DNA from 3 places in the Nonomuraea sp. NPDC004702 genome. Region 3 is predicted to be linked to each of the others. Evidence: riboswitches for the same ligand, from Rfam matches in the RefSeq annotation. Region 3 holds a riboswitch; each other region holds the start of a gene.
The links. Region 3 has a riboswitch for thiamine pyrophosphate ahead of ACWEJ6_RS17375 (FAD-dependent oxidoreductase). Riboswitches for the same ligand answer to the same signal wherever they lie in the genome.
Positions count from the first base shown of each region.

Region 1: it holds a riboswitch for thiamine pyrophosphate, as region 3 does, so the genes downstream of both, thiC (phosphomethylpyrimidine synthase ThiC) here and ACWEJ6_RS17375 (FAD-dependent oxidoreductase) in region 3, are expected to answer to the same signal.
Region 2: it holds a riboswitch for thiamine pyrophosphate, as region 3 does, so the genes downstream of both, ACWEJ6_RS25080 (purine-cytosine permease family protein) here and ACWEJ6_RS17375 (FAD-dependent oxidoreductase) in region 3, are expected to answer to the same signal.

Region 1 is NZ_JBSGCE010000002.1:410,579-412,832, reverse strand. It holds gene thiC (phosphomethylpyrimidine synthase ThiC) at 1-1,173, opposite strand, end outside; TPP riboswitch at 1,166-1,278, opposite strand; gene ACWEJ6_RS04435 (class I SAM-dependent methyltransferase) at 1,314-1,934, shown strand; gene ACWEJ6_RS04430 (glycosyl hydrolase family 95 catalytic domain-containing protein) at 1,894-2,254, opposite strand, start outside.
Region 2 is NZ_JBSGCE010000020.1:111,900-114,153, reverse strand. It holds gene ACWEJ6_RS25080 (purine-cytosine permease family protein) at 1-1,014, opposite strand, end outside; TPP riboswitch at 1,005-1,118, opposite strand; gene ACWEJ6_RS25075 (rhodanese-like domain-containing protein) at 1,170-1,493, opposite strand; gene ACWEJ6_RS25070 (Fpg/Nei family DNA glycosylase) at 1,520-2,254, opposite strand, start outside.
Region 3 is NZ_JBSGCE010000012.1:53,385-55,638, forward strand. It holds gene ACWEJ6_RS17370 (NAD(P)/FAD-dependent oxidoreductase) at 1-1,084, opposite strand, end outside; TPP riboswitch at 1,137-1,253, shown strand; gene ACWEJ6_RS17375 (FAD-dependent oxidoreductase) at 1,243-2,254, shown strand, end outside.

The sequences.
Region 1 (2,254 bases), on a different contig from region 3:
GGTGATCACGCCGGTCTTGACGTCGTCGCGGTTGGGCAGGCCGAGGTGCTCCTTGGGCGTGACGTAGCAGAGCATGGCGGTGCCGTACCAGGCGATCATGGCGGCGCCGATGCCCGAGGTGATGTGGTCGTAGCCGGGGGCGATGTCGGTGACGAGCGGGCCGAGGGTGTAGAAGGGCACGTCGTCGCAGAGCTCGCGCTGCAGGTCGACGTTCTCCTTGATCTTGTGCATGGGCACGTGGCCGGGACCCTCGATCATCACCTGCACGTCGTGCGCGTGCGCGATCCTGGTCAGCTCGCCCAGGGTGCGCAGCTCGGCGAACTGGGCCTCGTCGTTGGCGTCCGCGATCGAGCCGGGGCGCAGCCCGTCGCCCAGCGAGAACGTCACGTCGTAGCGGGCCAGCAGGGCGCACATCTCGTCGAAGTGCTCGTACAGGAAGCTCTCGCGGTGGTGGGCCAGGCACCAGGCGGCCATGATCGAGCCCCCGCGCGAGACGATCCCGGTCTTGCGGCGGGCGGTCAGCGGGACGTGCGCCAGCCGCACGCCCGCGTGCACCGTCACGTAGTCGACGCCCTGCTCGCACTGCTCGATCAGGGTGTCGCGGTAGACCTCCCACGACAGCGCCTCGGGACGCCCGCCCACCTTCTCCAGCGCCTGGTAGATGGGCACGGTGCCGACCGGGACGGGCGAGCTGCGGATGATCTGCTCGCGGGTCTCGTGGATGTTCGGCCCGGTGGACAGGTCCATGACGGTGTCGGCGCCCCACCGGGTGGCCCAGGTCATCTTCTCGACCTCCTCCTCGATCGAGGAGGTGACGGCGGAGTTGCCGATGTTGGCGTTGATCTTGACCAGGAAGTTCCGGCCGATCGCCATCGGCTCGGACTCCGGATGGTTGACGTTGGCGGGGATGACCGCCCGCCCGGCCGCGACCTCCTGCCGGACGAACTCGGGCGTCATCCCCTCCCGGACGGCCACGAACTCCATCTCCTTGGTCACCACGCCGCGCCGCGCCGCGCCGAGCTGGGTGACCGGCGACCCCCACGCCGAGCGGTCGGTACGCGACGGCCCCGAGGTGTCGTAGAGCCGCACCGACGTGCCGTTCGACAGCCTGACCTCGCGCATCGGCACCTGAAGGTCACCGATGTAGATCTTGGAAAAGCGCGCGTCGCTCATCGCGCAAACTCCCTTCGCCGGCATTATCCGGAGCAGGTTCTGGCGGTCGGCGGCTGACAGCCGTCCTCTCAGCCCGGTCCGCACCGGGCTCCCGCGTTGGTCATCGCGATCATAACCCCGCGCGTGGCAGGATCAAGGGGATGTCTGATCCCATTGCGCACACGACCGCCACCTACGACCGCATCGCGCGCCAGTTCGACGAGCAGGTCGCCGATCCGTCACCCTCGATCGTGGCCGTCCGCGACCGGTTCGCCTCAGCCCTGCCCGCCGGGGCCACGGTCGCCGACCTGGGATGCGGCCCGGGGCGCGAGTCGGCCTGGTTCGCCGGACGCGGCCTGACCACCGTGGGCGTGGACCTGTCGATCGAGATGGCCAGGCTCGCCACAGGGCGCGGCGTGCCCACCGTCCTGGGCGATCTGCGACACCCGCCGCTGTCGCCGGCGTCCCTGGACGGCCTCTGGTCGGCCGCGGCCCTCGTGCACGTGCCGTCCGAGCAGACCGAGGCGACGTTGCGCGCCTGGCACGCGGCGCTGCGCCCCGGCGGGGTGCTCGCGCTGATCACCGCCCTGGGCGACAGCGAGGGCTGGGAGCCGGTGCCGTACCGGACGGAGTACGAGCGCTGGTTCGTCCACCGCGACGCGGGCGACCTGCTCGCGGTGCTGGACGCGGCCGGGTTCGCGGTCGCCTGGCACGAGACGAACGTCACCCACCGCACGTGGTTCAGCGTGCTGGCGACAGCGCGCAGCTCTCCCCAGCCCTAGTCTCCAGGTCGAGCGCGAACCCGGGGCCGCGCAGCCGGGCGGTCCCGCCACGCGCCGACGACAGCCTGACCTCGACCGGCACGCCGTCCGCCCAGGTCACCCCGACGGTGAAGCCGCCGCGGGCGCGCAGCCCGTCGAACGAGCCCGCGCGCCAGGCGGCCGGCAGCGCGGGCAGCAGCTCGATGACGCCGGCGTGGCTCTGGAGCAGCATCTCGGCCACCCCGGCGGTCGCGCCGAGGTTCCCGTCGATCTGGAACGGCGGATGCGTGTCCCACAGGTTGGGCAGCGTGCTGGCGCGCAGTTGCCCGCCCAGCATGCTC
Region 2 (2,254 bases), on a different contig from region 3:
CACCCCGAGGAACGCGCCGTAGGAGGTGACGTCCACGACCAGGGCGATCGCGGTGGTGAGCACGCCGATCGCGGTCGAGACGACCCGCCGGTCCACCTTCGGCATCAGGTTCTGCAGCGAGACGGTGGTGGAGTAGACGTTGGCGAAGGACTGGTCGGTCTCGCGCAGCACCAGGATGCCGAAGAACAGCGCGCCCAGCGGCGCCGCGACGAACGGCTGGAACACGACCATGCCGTCGGCCTGGACCGCCTGGGCGCCCGCGATGGCCACCGCGTACACGCCGAGTGCCAGGCAGGCCACCTGGGCGACGGTGTAGCCGCCGACGACGCCGGTGAAGGCGGCCCGGCTGGAACGCGAGTGCCTGGCGAAGTCGGCGGCCATCGGCACCCACGACACCGACAGGGCGATGACGTAGTCGACGGCCGGGGCGAAGGCCGTCCACGACCCGCCCGTGTACGTCGGCGCCTCGCCCAGGAACGACACGGTGAACCAGATCAGCGACACGATCACGCCGGCGGTCACGTACCGGCGCAGCAGCCGGATCGACCCGAGCGGCCAGACGGCGAGCGCGGTGGTCAGCACCCCCGCCACCACCACCCACACCTGGTACGGGACGCTCCCGAAGATCGCGTTCGCGGCCTTGGCGATCACCCAGAGCTCGAAAGCCCCCCAGCCGAGCATCTGCACGATGTTCAGCACGGACGGGACGTACGACATCTTCGCCCCGAACAGCCCGCGCAGCAGCACCATCGCCGGCCGCCCGGTCTGCGTGCCGGGGATGGCCGACAGGCCGACCATGGCCGTGCCGATGAGGCTGCCGACCACGGCGGCCGTGAGCGCGGCCACGAGGCTGAGCGGCGCGTTGCCCAGGGGATCGATCAGGACGAGCGCGCCGGAGAAGCCGAGGAGGCTGACACCGAGGTTGGCCCAGAGCGCGCCCTGGTCGAGGACGCCGAGGGTCTTGGGGGGCGCGCCGTCAAGGGTCAGCGGAACTTCGTCGACGACATGCGTCATCGCACACTCCCTACGCCGGCATTACCCGGACAGGTTCAGGCGGTCGGCAGCGGCTGTGTTGCTGCCCTCTCAGCCCGGCACCCCGAGCTCCCGCGACTATGCAGTTGGCGCCCTCATCATGCCTCAATGGCGGCGGAATCGCCACAGTGGGGCATTCAGGCCACGAAAGGATCCTGCCCGGTCTCGCTGACCATCGGACGGCGCGCGAACTCCCACGACTGCATGCCGCCGCCCACGTTGACGGCGTCGCGCCCGAGCTGGTTGAGCCACGCCGTGACCTGCATCGACCGGCCGCCGACCCGGCACACCACGTAGACGGTGCGGTCGGCGGGCACCTCCTCGACCCGGCCCTGGATCTGCGACATGGGGATGTGCACGGCCTCGGGGGCGTGGCCGGCCAGCCACTCGTCCTGCTCGCGGACGTCGAGCAGGTAGGCGTCGTCGGGAACGGCGGTGACGTCGATCTCTGGAACGGTCATGTCTCCATCATCCCGCGCCCGGGACCCTACTTGAGCAGGCGCGACATCCGCCGGTCGGCCAGCGGCTTCCCGCCCGTCTGGCAGGTCGGGCAGTACTGGAGCGCGGAGTCGGCGAAGGACACCTCGCGGATCGTGTCGCCGCACACGTCGCACGGCTGGCCGGCCCGGTTGTGCACGCGCAGTCCGGACTTCTTCTCCGCCTTGAGGTCCTTGGCGGCCAGCCCGTGCGCCCGTTCGACGGCGTCGCGCAACGTCGTCACGATGGCCTCGTGCAGGTCGGCGATCTGCGCGTCGGTCAGCGTCGCGGCGATCTTGAACGGCGACATCCTCGCCGCGTGCAGCACCTCGTCGGAGTAGGCGTTGCCGATGCCCGCGATCACCTTCTGGTCGCGCAGCAGCCCCTTGATCTGGGTGCGGTTGCCGCCCACGATGCGCTTGAGCGCCTCGACGGTGAAGGCGTCGTCGAGCGGGTCGGGGCCCAGGGCGGCGACGCCGGGCACGTCCTCCGGCTTGTCGGTGACGTAGACGGCCAGCCGTTTCTGCGTGCCGGCCTCGGTCAGCTCGAAGCCGGGGGCCAGGCCGTCGTCGTCCGGCGCCAGCCGTACGCGTACGGCCAGCGGCCCCTTGCCCGGCCGCACCGGCCGGGCGCCGGTCAGGTCGTCGCGCCAGCGCAGCCAGCCGGCGCGGGCCAGGTGGATGATCAGGTGCAGGCCGTCGCAGTCGAGGTCGAGGAACTTGCCGTGCCTCGACACGTTCGTGAC
Region 3 (2,254 bases):
CCTGCACGTAGTCCCGGGGCCGGTCGACGGCGAGCACGGCGGCGAGGGTGTCGCCGGACGTCAGCCACACGGCCGACCACTTGCCCTCGGGCTCGCCCCGGTAGAGCAGGCGGTCGCCGGAGGGGTGGTGGCCGATGTACTGGACCATGTGGCCGAACTGCTCGGACCAGAAGTAGGGGGCCGGGTCGTAGACGGCCTCCTCCCCCAGCAGGGTCGCGGCGGCGACCTCGGGCGAGCCGAGCGCGGTGTCCCAGTGCTCGACGCGCAGCCGGACGCCGTAGCGGCGCGACCACCAGGCCGCGCAGTCGCCGGCGGCGACCACGTTCGGCATGGACGTGCGCAGGTGCTCGTCGGTGACGACGCCGTTGTGCAGGTCGATGTCGGAGCCGGCCAGCCACTCGACGGCCGGGCGCACGCCGATGCCCGTGACGACCACGTGCGCCTGGACGAACTCGCCCCCCACCAGCCGCACGCCGCCCTCGTCCACCTCGTCGACCATGGTGTTCAGGCGCAGGTCGATGCCGTCGTACCAGTGTCGCGTGCGGGCGCCGATCTCCGGGCCCACGGCGTTGGCCAGCGGGGCGGGGCCGGCCTCGATCACGGTCACCGAGCAACCGGCCTTGCGGGCGGCGGTGGCGACCTCGGCGCCGATCCAGCCGGCGCCGATGATCGCCACATGGGCTCCGGCCACGAGCCCGGCGCGCAGCTCGTGGGCGTCGTCGAGGGTGCGCAGGACGTGCTGGGGGCCGTCGCCGGGCACGGTGATCGGCTCGGTGCCGGTGGCGATCACGAGGCCGTCGTAGCCGAGCTCGCCCTCGGTCGTCTCCACGACGCCCTCGCGCAGGGCCTTGGCGGTGACGCCTGGCCAGAAGTCGACCTCCAGCGCGTCGAGGTCGGCCTCCAGGAAGCTGGAGTCGGCCGCGCCGGACAGCACGGCCTTGGACAACGGCGGACGGTCGTAGGGCCGATGGCGCTCCTGGCCGATCAGCGTGATCCGTCCGGTGAAGCCGCGCCCGCGCAGCGCCTCCGCGCTGCGCAGCCCGGCCAGGCCCGCTCCCACCACTACGACATGGTTCACGTTCATGACCATAACGGGGGCGGTGCCGGCACGTCGCGCCGAGGCCGTAGGCTGGAGGCGCAAGACGCGCGGGAGTCCGGCCGTCACCGGGCTGAGAGGAAGGCTTGAGCGGGCCTTCGACCGCAAGACACCTGATCCGGATCATGCCGGCGAAGGGAGCGCGGATGAATGTGATCGTGGGCGGCGGGGTCGTCGGGTTGTCGATCGCCTGGCGGCTGGCCCGCGAGGGGCTGCCCGTCACGGTGGTCGATCCGGCTCCGGGGCGCGGGGCGTCCTACGCGGCGGCCGGGATGCTGGCGCCCGTCAGCGAGGTCGCCTACACCGAGGAGCCTTTGCTGCGGCTGGGGGCCGCCTCGCTGAGCCGATGGCCGTCCTTCGCCGCCGAACTGGCCGCCGACGCGGACCTCGGCGTGGGCCTCGATGCGGGTTTCGATGCAGGCTTCGACGCGGGCCTCGGGCCAGGTCTCGGCGCGGGCCCGAGCGGCGGTTCCGGTGGCGGGGCCGGGGCGAGGGCCGGGGAGGCGTTCGGGGGCGCGTTCGGGGTGATCGGGCCGGAGGGGGCCGCTGGCCGTGCGCTCGACCTGCGCGCCGACGGCACGCTCGACGTCGCCTTCGGGGCCGACGACCTCGCGGCGCTCGACGACCTGGCGGCGTTCATGGACAAGCTGGGGCTGCGGGTCGAGCGGCTGACCGGGCGCGAGTGCCGGCGTCTGGAGCCCATGCTGGCCCCTTCGGTGCGCGGCGGGCTGCTGGCCCCCGGTGACGCCTGGGTCGATCCGCGCCGGGTCACGGCGGCGCTGCTGGCCGCGCTCGACCGGCTGGGCGTGCCCGTCGTGCGGGCGCGGGTGACCGGCCTGCTGCGCGACGGCGACGCCGCTCCAGGCGCCGCGACCGGCGCTGGGACCAGCTCTGGCACCGGCGCTCTGACCGGTGCTGGGATCAGCTCTGTGACCGGCGCTGGGATCGGTGCTGGGGCAGGCGGTGCGGCAGGACCTGTGGCGGGAGCCGTGACAGGTGCTGTGGCAGGTGCTGTGAGGGGGGTGCGGCTTGAGGCCGTGCCCGGTCAGCCTGAGCCGGCGGTGCTGGAGATCGCGGCCGAGCGGGTGGTGCTGGCCGCCGGGGCGTGGAGCGGGGAGCTGGCCGACGTGCCCGTCCGGCCGGTCAAGGGGCAGATCA